Regions from separate parts of the Streptomyces sp. NPDC057702 genome, predicted to be linked through region 2. Evidence: riboswitches for the same ligand, from Rfam matches in the RefSeq annotation. Region 2 holds a riboswitch; each other region holds the start of a gene.

Region 1 (3,267 bases), on a different contig from region 2:
CTGAGGGCGGAGCCGCCCGCCTCCTCGCGGACGTAGACGCCGCCCAGCCCCAGGGCCGCCGCCGCGCGGAGCACGTCGACGGGGAAGTGCTTGTCGCGGTCCCAGGCCAGGGCGTGCGGGGCCAGGTGCTCCTCGGCGAAGTCCAGGGTGACCTCGGCCAGGGCGAGTTGGTCCTTGGTGAGTGCGCCGGTCACCGTGCTCATCCCATCGTCGGGAGGGTGAAGCTCGCGCCCTCCTTGACCCCAGAGGGCCAGCGCGAGGTGACGGTCTTGGTACGGGTGTAGAAGCGGACGGAGTCGGGCCCGTGCTGGTTCAGGTCGCCGAAGCCGGACCGCTTCCAGCCACCGAAGGTGTGGTACGCCACGGGCACCGGGATCGGCACGTTGACGCCGACCATGCCGGTGTTGACCCGGCGGGTGAAGTCGCGCGCGGTGTCGCCGTCGCGGGTGAACAGCGCGACACCGTTGCCGAGGGCGTGTTCGCTGGGCAGTCGCAACGCCTCCGCGTAGTCGGCCGCGCGGACGACGGTCACGACCGGGCCGAAGATCTCCTCGCGGTAGATCCGCATGCGCGGGCTGACCCGGTCGAAGAGGGTGGCACCGACGAAGAACCCGTCCTCGTGCCCGGGGAGGGTGACCTCGCGTCCGTCGACCACGAGTTCGGCGCCCTCGTTGACGCCGATGTCGACGTAGCGGCGCACCCGGTCCAGGGCGTCACGGCTGACCAGCGGGCCGAAGTCGGCCTCGGGGTCGTCGGAGCGGCCGATCCGCAGGGCACCGATACGCTCCCGCAGCCGGGCCACGAGCGCGTCGGCGGTCTCCTCGCCGACGGGTACGGCCACCGAGATCGCCATGCACCGCTCGCCCGCCGACCCGTAGCCGGCGCCGATCAACGCGTCGGCGGCCTGGTCGAGATCGGCGTCGGGCATCACGATCATGTGGTTCTTGGCGCCGCCGAAGCACTGGGCGCGCTTGCCGTGGGCGGCGGCGGTGGCGTACACCTTCGCGGCGATCGGGGTGGACCCGACGAAGCCGAGGGCCTGTACGCGCGGGTCCTCCAGGAGGGTGTTCACCGCTTCCTCGCCGCCGTGGACGACGTTCAGCACGCCCGGCGGGAGGCCCGCCTCCAGGAAGAGTTCGGCGATGCGCAGCGGGACGGAGGGGGTGCGTTCGGAGGGTTTGAGGATGAAGGAGTTGCCGCAGGCGATGGCCGGGGCCGCCTTCCACAGCGGGATCATCGCGGGAAAGTTGAACGGTGTGATGCCGGCGGTGACGCCGAGCGGCGCGCGTAGGGAGTGCACGTCGATGCCGGTGCCCGCGTTGTCGGTGAACTCTCCCTTGAGCAGGTGGGGGATGCCGGCGGCGAACTCCACGACGTCCAGGCCGCGTTGGATGTCCCCGTGCGCGTCGGCCACGGTCTTGCCGTGCTCGGCGGAGAGCGTACGGGCCAGCGCGTCGCGCTCGTCGTCGACCAGTCGCAGGAACCTGAGGAGCACCCGCGCGCGCCGCTGCGGGTTCCACTCCGCCCACTCCCGCTGGGCCTCCTCGGCGTCCGCGATGGCCGCCTCGGTCTCGGCGCGCCCGGCCAGCGGGACGCGGGCTCGCACGGAGCCGGTGTTCGGGTCGTACACGTCGGCGAAGAGCCCGGAGGTGCCCGGGGTGGGTGCGCCGCCGACGAAGTGGGTGAGTTCGTGAACCATGAGAGCCTGCTCTCGTCAGGTGGGAACCGGGATGGCACGGCAGGCCGAAGGCGCCACCCGGTGGGGCGGGCGCGCTGGCTGTGCCGTGGGACGCGAAGGCCGAAGAGCCGTCACGGAGCGTCAGAGGAGGGCGTGTCTACGCCACCCGCTCCGTCGGTTCGCCTGGGTCACGGGTAGGGACCGGTGCCATGCGTGTCTGCTCCATCCTCGTGGAAAACACGGAACATCCCGCGGCCGGTATCCTGACTCCCGGATCAACGCGCGCCCTCCGCCTTCCCGATGGACACCTCGTCCACCAGTGGCGTTCGGCTCCCTGAGCACGCACTCCCCGGTCACAGTGGCGGGACCGCGCCGGAATCGCACCGGCTTCCCTGACACCGCGGGCCTTGGTCACGACGATATAGTTGGACGTCCTAGTAAGTCCAGACCCTTCTGGACCGAACCACTCCGCTCAGTTGACGGCCCGTCGGTAGACCTGTCGCGAGCCACCTTCGGGGCCTGGTTCGGCGGGTTCCGCCGGGGTGAAGCCAAGGCGCTCGTAGAAGACACGGGCACCGCTGGTCACGGCGCCCGGATGGTCCGCGCCGAAGGTGACGACCTCGATGTGGCCCGGCTCGCGGCCGAACCGACGGACGGCCTCGGCCATCAGCGCCTGCCCCACGCCGCCCCCGCGCGCCTGGGCCGAGACCACCAGCCAGTGCACGTGGTAGGTCGGGGCCTGGCCGCCGAACAGCAGCCCGCCGAGGAGGTCCACTCCGGGGCCGGGGCCCGCGCCGGACTCCGCGTCGCGCGGGGCGTCGGGCCCGGCCTCGGGCCGCGCTGGGGTGGCCACCAGCGCGGCCGAACGGTGGATGTGCTCGGTCAGGGCGCGGTGGAAGCCGGGGTCGTCCACCATCGGTCCGAACCAGTGCTCGACCTGGGCCGCCAGCCCCAGGAAGCTGGGAAGGTCCTTCTCCTGCGCGCGTCTGATGATCACGGGGGCAGCCTGCCAGACGGGCGCCCACCCGCACGGCCCCGGGGCTGGTGCGGGTGGGCGCCCTGCCGGCACGCGGGTGGGCCGGCCCGGCTCGCCGGGCGCGCGCGGCGCCACCCCGGGCGGTCGGGTGTGGCGGCGGCCTGTCACCGGCCGCCGCCTCGACCCCGCCGCCGGGGGGCAGCGGGCTCAGACCGTCGGGCGCAGCCCGGCGAACGCGACCTCCAGGACGGCGTCGACGAAGGCGGCGTCGTAGGGGCCGGGGATGAGGAGGAAGCGGTAGTACATCGGGCCGTAGAGCAGGGCGATCACCGTGTCCAGGTCGATGTCCGACCTCAGTTGGCCCGCCTCCTGGGCCGCGCGCAGGCGCGTGCGGGTGCCGTCCGTCAGTGGCTTGATCCACCGGTCGTGCAGGGCCTGCGCGATGGCGGGGTCGTGCTGGGCCTCACCGACGAGCGCGGCGTACAGCGGCCCGAACGAGCCCGTGCTCAGCAGTGATCGCGAGGCGTTCATCTGGGTGCGCAGGTCGGCCACGATGTCGCCGGTGTCGGGATAGCTGAGGTCGGTCTGGAGGGTGGACAGCAGGGCGTCCAGG
Region 2 (3,267 bases):
CGCCGTAGACGCTCTCCCCGTTCGCCTCGCCGCCCCCGGGCGTGAGGCTGACGCGCTCGGTCGTGCCGCGCTCCAGGTCGCGCAGGAACAGGTCGTGGACGCCGTTGGCATCGCCCGGCACCACCAGGTGCGAGCGCGAGGCGAAGAGCGCGAAGCGGCCGTCCGCGCTGAGCGAGCCCCGCGTGGCGCCGACGTCCGTGCCATCGGATGTCGTGCTGGCGGCCACGGTCCTCCCGGTGTCCAGGTCGTGGACGTACAGCGGTTCGAAGCGCGGCTTACGCGACCCCGAGGGCCCCGGGGGCTCCACCGACTCCGGGGGCTTCGCCGATCCCGACGCCTGCGGGGTCGCCGACGGCGCCGCCGGCCCGCGCGCCGGGCCCGGACGCGGGTCGCCCACCGGGGTGCGGGAGATGAACCCGACGCGCCGCCCGTCCCCGCTGACCACCGGCTGGGTGGCCGCGCGCGGCGCCTGCGTGCCGTCGCTGTAGACGTTGGCCCGCCGCACGCTCCCCTGCCAGCGGTCGTACGCGAAGATGTCGGCGACTCCGTTGGTGTCGCCGGGCACCAGGTCGGGACGGACGGACTGGAACACCACGGTGCGACCGTTGGCGCTGATCTCCACCATCTGCAGGCCCTTGCCGGGGTCCGGACTGGTCGGCAGCAGCGGCTCGGTGCGGTGGGTGTGGCGGTCGTGCAGGAACAGGTCCTCCTCGGGCAGTTCGTCCGGCGGGGCCTCGGTGCGCCGGGCCGCGAAGGCCAGGAACCTGCCGTCCGCGCTGGCCGACAGTTCGACGACCTCCCACTGGGAGCCGATGAGGTCCAGCCGCTCGACGTGGCCGCTGTCGAGGTCGCGTACGAAGGTGTCCGCGCGGCCGTCGGTGTCGCCGGGCACCACGTGGTCGGCCTCGGTCGTGAAGATCAGCGACCGGCCGTCGGCGCGCAGGGCGTAGCCGTGCGCGTCGCGGTTCAACTGGGCGCCGTCGTGGGCCAGGCCGACCCGCTCCGTCCGCCCCGCGGCGAACCGCCCGGCCTCCCGTCCCCCACCGACCCGCCCGGCCGCACCGACACGTTCGCCGCCGCCGCGCTTCCCGACGGCACGCTCCACGCCGGTCCGTCCGGCCGCGCCACGCTCCGCGCCACCGGGTCCGACGGCCGCCGCCGCGCCCGGCAGCAGTCCGACGGCCAGCCAGGCACCCAGCGCACCCGCCACCGCGCGCCGTGTTCTTCGCCTGATGCTCCGCATCCGTTTCCCACCCCTTCGACTGGTGATGTCCGTCGCCGTCCACGGGCGGCGTGCGCCGCACCCAACTCCGCGTCGCGAGGGGCGTCAACACGCCGGGGACTGTGACAAGCCACCAATCCCCGGGTGCGCGGCCGAGCCGTCCGGCCCTTCATGACAGGCTCGACGGGCCCGCACACCCCTCGATCGGTTAGCACATCCGTACGGCTTTTCCTCGCCCGCGACACAAGATGTGGGGGGACACGCGGCTGCCGACACAAGATGTATGCTCGTGCTCGCTGTCGCCGCAGGGGAATCCGGTGCGAATCCGGAACTGTCCCGCAACGGTGTACGTGTGCCGTTTTGCGCGCCGCTAGTCCGAGGACCTGCCGACAGCGCGCCCACGGCCGGACACGCTTGCCGGCCCTGGGCGTCGCAAACGTCCGGGCCCCGCGGGTTGGGCCGGTGGACGCCGCGTGACAGGCCCGACCTTCAGGTCGCGGCCCGCCCGTGCGCGCCTTCCGCCTCTCCCGCGTGGCCCCCTGCCGAGCGAGGGAGAGCCACACGTGACCATCGCGCCAGCGGACCCCGTTTCACGCGAGTCCGTCTCAGAGTCAGCGGTCGAGGGAGCCGGTACCGCGCTGTTGCGCGTCCTGACCGACCTCACCGCCGACCTGCCCGCCACCGACCCCGGAAAGGTCGCCGCCGCCGCGTTGCGGGGCCGCCATCCCGGTTCTGACGAGGCGGAGTTGCGGTCGCTCGCGACCGAGGCGGCGGCCGGTCTGATCGCCGAGGAACCGCAGTACTCGCGGCTGGCCGCGCGGCTGCTGACCCGGGCCATCGCGGAGGAGGCCGCCGGGCAGGGCGCGGTGTCCTTCTCCACGTCGGTGGCCGTCGGGCACCGCGAGGGGCTGATCGCGGACGAGACGGCGGACTTCGTCCGGGCCCACGCCGCGGCCCTGGACGCGCTGCTGAAGAGGACGAACGCGCCCCAGCACGGGCACGGCGTGGGTCGCGCCGACGACCGCTTCGGCTACTTCGGCCTGCGGACCCTGCACAGCCGCTACCTGCTGCGCCACCCGATCACCCGCCAGGTCATCGAGACCCCGCAGCACTTCCTGCTGCGGGTGGCCTGTGGTCTGGCCGAGGCGGGGTCCGCGCGGGCGCTGGCCGACGTCAGCGAGCTGTACCGGCTGACCAGTTCGCTGGCGTACCTGCCCAGCTCGCCCACGCTCTTCAACTCCGGCACCCGGCACCCGCAGATGTCCTCCTGCTACCTGCTGGACTCGCCGCTGGACGAGCTGGACTCGATCTACGACCGGTACCACCAGGTCGCGCGGCTGTCCAAGCACGCCGGCGGCATCGGCCTGTCGTACTCGCGCATCCGGTCCCGTGGTTCGCTGATCCGTGGCACCAACGGCCACTCCAACGGCATCGTCCCCTTCCTGCGCACGCTGGACGCCTCGGTCGCCGCGGTCAACCAGGGCGGCCGGCGCAAGGGCGCGGCCTGCGTCTACCTGGAGACCTGGCACGCGGACATCGAGGAGTTCCTCGAACTGCGGGACAACACCGGCGAGGAGGCGCGGCGTACGCACAACCTGAACCTCGCGCACTGGATTCCGGACGAGTTCATGCGCCGCGTCGAGGCGGACGAGGACTGGTCGCTGTTCTCCCCGGCCGACGCGCCGGACCTGGTGGACCTGTGGGGCGAGGAGTTCGACGCCGCCTACCGGGCCGCCGAGGCCGCGGGCAGAGCCAGCAAGACGGTGCCCGCCCGGACACTGTACGCGCGGATGATGCGCACCCTCGCGCAGACCGGCAACGGCTGGATGACCTTCAAGGACGCCGCCAACCGCACCGCCAACCAGACCGCCGAGCCCGGCGCGGTCATCCACTCGTCCAACCTGTGCACCGAGATCCTTGAGGTCACCGACGACGGCGAGACGGCGGTGTGCAACCTCGGCTCGGTCAACCTCGCCGCGCACCTGCGCGAGGACGTGGACCCCGCGTCCCTGGCCGACCCGCTGGACGCCGTCGACTGGGCGAAG
Region 3 (3,267 bases), on a different contig from region 2:
GCGAGCGGGCCGCCTCCAGGCTGATGACATCGGCGTCCAAGTCGTCGATGGCCCGCACGATGTCGCCGAACTCGGCGTAGCACATGTGGGTGTGGATCTGCGTCGCCGGCTCCACACCGGCCGTGGTGAGCCGGAACGCCTCCGTCGCCCACGCCAGGTACGCGTCCCGGTCGGCGGCCCGCAGCGGCAGCGACTCGCGCAGCGCAGGCTCGTCCACCTGGATGACAAGGGTGCCCGCCGCCTCCAGGTCGGCCACCTCGTCCCGCAGTGCCAGCGCCACCTGGCGCGCGGTCTCGCCCAGCGGCTGGTCGTCACGGACGAAGGACCAGGCCAGCATCGTCACCGGGCCGGTCAGCATGCCCTTGACCGGCCGGTCGGTGAGGGACTGGGCGTACGTCGTCCACCGCACCGTCATCGGCGCCGGGCGGGAGATGTCGCCGGCCAGGATCGGGGGCCGCACATAGCGGGTGCCGTACGACTGGACCCAGCCGTGCTGGGTGGCGAGATAGCCGGTGAGCTGCTCGGCGAAGTACTGCACCATGTCGTTGCGCTCGGCCTCGCCGTGCACCAACACGTCCAGGCCAGCCGCCTCCTGGAAGGAGACCACCTCCCGGATCTCCGCCCGGACCCGCTCCTCGTATCCCGCCGTATCCAGCCGACCCGCGCGCAGGTCGGCGCGCGCGGTACGCAACTCCGTGGTCTGCGGGAAGGAACCGATCGTCGTGCTGGGCAGCAGCGGCAGGTTCAGCCGCGCCCGCTGTGCCGGTGCCCGCAGCGCGTACGGCTGGGAGCGGCGGGCGTCGGCCGCGGAGACGGCGGCGGCGCGCGACCGGACCTCGGGGTCGTGGGTGATGCGGGAGTGGGCGCGCGAGGCCAGGTCGGCGCGGTTGGCGGCGAGTTCGGCGGCGATCGCCTCCGTGCCCCGTGCCAGGCCCGTGGCCAGGGTGACGACCTCGGCGACCTTCTGCCGGGCGAAGGCCAGCCAGCGCAGGACCTGCGGATCGATGTCGCGTTCGAGCGCGGTGTCCAACGGAACGTGCAGCAGTGAGCAGGAGGCGGCCACGTCGACGCGGTCGGCCAGGCCCAACAGGGTGCCCAGGGTCGTGAGCGAGGCCGCCAGGTCACCCACCCAGACATTGCGACCGTCCACCACACCGGCGACCAGCCGCTTGCCGGGCAGCCCGCCGACGGCGGCGAGCGCCTCCAGATGGGCCGCCGCGCCCCGCGTGAAGTCCAGCGCGAGCCCGTCCACGGGCGCCTTGGCGAGCACCGGCAGGGCCTCGCCGAGCTGGTCGAAGTACGAGGCGACCAACAGCCTGGGCCGGTCGGTCAGCGCCCCCAGGTCGCGGTAGGCGCGCTCGGTGGCGCCCAGTTCGGCCGGCGAACGGTCCTGTGTGAGGGCGGGCTCGTCGAGCTGTACCCACTCGGCACCGGCCGCCCGCAGATCGGCCAGCACCTCCGCGTACACCGGCAGCAACCGGTCCAGCAGCGTCAGCGGGTCGAAGTCGTCGGCCACCCCCGGCGCCGGCTTGGCGAGCAGCAGGTAGGTGACGGGGCCGACCAGCACGGGCCGGGCGGTGTGCCCCAGCGCGAGGGCCTGCGTCAACTCCGCGACCTGCTGGGTGGAGTCGGCCGTGAACACCGTGTCCGGGGCCAACTCGGGCACCAGATAGTGGTAGTTGGTGTCGAACCACTTCGTCATCTCCAGCGGCGCCACCGCCTGGGTGCCGCGCGCCATGGCGAAGTAGCCGTCCAGCGCGTCAGCGGCGACGGCCGCCCGGTGGCGCTCGGGGATCGCGCCGACCATGACGGTCGTGTCCAGGACGTGGTCGTAGTACGAGAAGTCGCCGGTGGGCACCTCGTGGACACCGGCGTCGGCGAGCTGGCGCCAGTTCTCGGCGCGCAGCGTCGCGGCGGTGGTGGTGAGGGCGTCGGCGCTGGTCCGGCCCTGCCAGTAACCCTCGATCGCCTTCTTCAGTTCCCGGTTCCGCCCCTGACGGGGGTAGCCGTACACGGTGGCCCGTGCTGCCGCGGCTGCGGGCTTGGTGGTCACGGAGATCTCCTTCGCGAGATGAATCCCTGAGATCCCGGCGACCGGACGCGCGAACGAAGGAGTGGACCACCAGGCGGCGACGTCCCCGCGCGGCACAGCGCGACCGTTCGCCTGGTATGCACGCCGACCCTCCCGCGAGGTCACCGGAACAGCCGTCCGCGTGGGTACGCGCACGGGCAGCGGGCAGGTCTTCGGACTCGCGGGCGCGTCCCTGAACACGAGACACCTACTGGCCGTCGCTTCCCAGGTCCCAACGGACCCAGTGCGTATGACGGCGGTCGTTCCCACTCACCGCTGCGGGGCAGTCCCGGATTCCCACCGGGTTCCCTCTTACGACGCCTCCCGCCTGGCGGACGGGGGCGAACCTGCTGCACGGGGCAGCCTAACGGCAGACGCGACCGAGCGGCGAGAGCGCCCGTCACGCGCCGGGTGAGCTGGGCCACCCGACAAGGAGGCCGGCCGGCGACCGGGGCTTTGGCCACCGCCGTGTGGTCGCCGCCGTCCTGGCGACGGCGACCACACCCGCCAACTCCGCCTTGAGCGGGGAAGGGAAGGCGCGGCCGGACGTGGCCGTGCCCCGCCTTCCCGCCGACACACCCCCCGCCCCACACCCTCGGCCCCCACGTGGTCCGGCCGCACACACCGCCGCTCCACGCGGCCCCGGGTCGGACGGCCCGCGCCTACGAGCGGGAGGGCGCCGGGATGTGCCCACCCCGCCGCGGGCTCACTCCGGGTTGGTCACCCGGGCGAGGACGACGCCACCCAGGATGAGGGCCAGGGCGACCAGCCGGCCCACGGACAGGGGGTCCTTGTGGACCACGATGCCCAGGCCGATGGCGCCCAGGGCGCCGGCGCCGGTGAAGACGGCGTAGGCGGTGCCCACCGGCAGCGTCTGCATGGCACGGGAGAGGAAGTAGACCGCCACCGCCATCAGCACGAAGCACAGCAGGGTGGGCAGCGGGCGGGTGAAGTTCTGGGTCGGCTTGATCGACTGCGACCAGGCGATCTCGACCAGACTCGCCAGCCCGAGGAGGTACCAGGCCATCTCAGTACTCCCCGCCCAGCGTCCGGGCCCGCTCCAGCGCGTGGGCGTAGGACTCCTCGTGCTTCGCCCGCAGGTGGGCCATGTTCGGGTCGAGCCGCGCGTTGGCCAGCTCCGCGTTGACGAAGACGGTGTCCCGCACGGCGAAGTGCCCGGCGAAGAAGTCCCGCAG

The links. A riboswitch is a leader RNA that binds a small molecule or an ion and turns the genes downstream of it on or off. The one in region 2 is predicted to bind cobalamin.
Region 1: linked by a shared signal. The riboswitch ahead of ACFVFR_RS05745 (CoA-acylating methylmalonate-semialdehyde dehydrogenase) and the one ahead of ACFVFR_RS18180 (ribonucleoside-diphosphate reductase subunit alpha) in region 2 are both predicted to bind cobalamin.
Region 3: linked by a shared signal. The riboswitch ahead of metE (5-methyltetrahydropteroyltriglutamate--homocysteine S-methyltransferase) and the one ahead of ACFVFR_RS18180 (ribonucleoside-diphosphate reductase subunit alpha) in region 2 are both predicted to bind cobalamin.

The regions. Positions count from the first base shown of each region.
Region 1 is NZ_JBHVJC010000005.1:263,246-266,512, forward strand. It holds gene ACFVFR_RS05740 (acyl-CoA dehydrogenase family protein) at 1-203, opposite strand, end outside; gene ACFVFR_RS05745 (CoA-acylating methylmalonate-semialdehyde dehydrogenase) at 200-1,699, opposite strand; cobalamin riboswitch at 1,914-2,112, opposite strand; gene ACFVFR_RS05750 (GNAT family N-acetyltransferase) at 2,151-2,675, opposite strand; gene ACFVFR_RS05755 (TetR/AcrR family transcriptional regulator) at 2,862-3,267, opposite strand, start outside.
Region 2 is NZ_JBHVJC010000022.1:2,191-5,457, reverse strand. It holds gene ACFVFR_RS18185 (TolB family protein) at 1-1,210, opposite strand, end outside; cobalamin riboswitch at 1,489-1,628, shown strand; gene ACFVFR_RS18180 (ribonucleoside-diphosphate reductase subunit alpha) at 1,786-3,267, shown strand, end outside.
Region 3 is NZ_JBHVJC010000005.1:267,319-270,585, reverse strand. It holds gene metE (5-methyltetrahydropteroyltriglutamate--homocysteine S-methyltransferase) at 1-2,053, opposite strand, end outside; cobalamin riboswitch at 2,218-2,437, opposite strand; gene ACFVFR_RS05765 (DMT family transporter) at 2,778-3,098, opposite strand; gene ACFVFR_RS05760 (FMN-dependent NADH-azoreductase) at 3,100-3,267, opposite strand, start outside.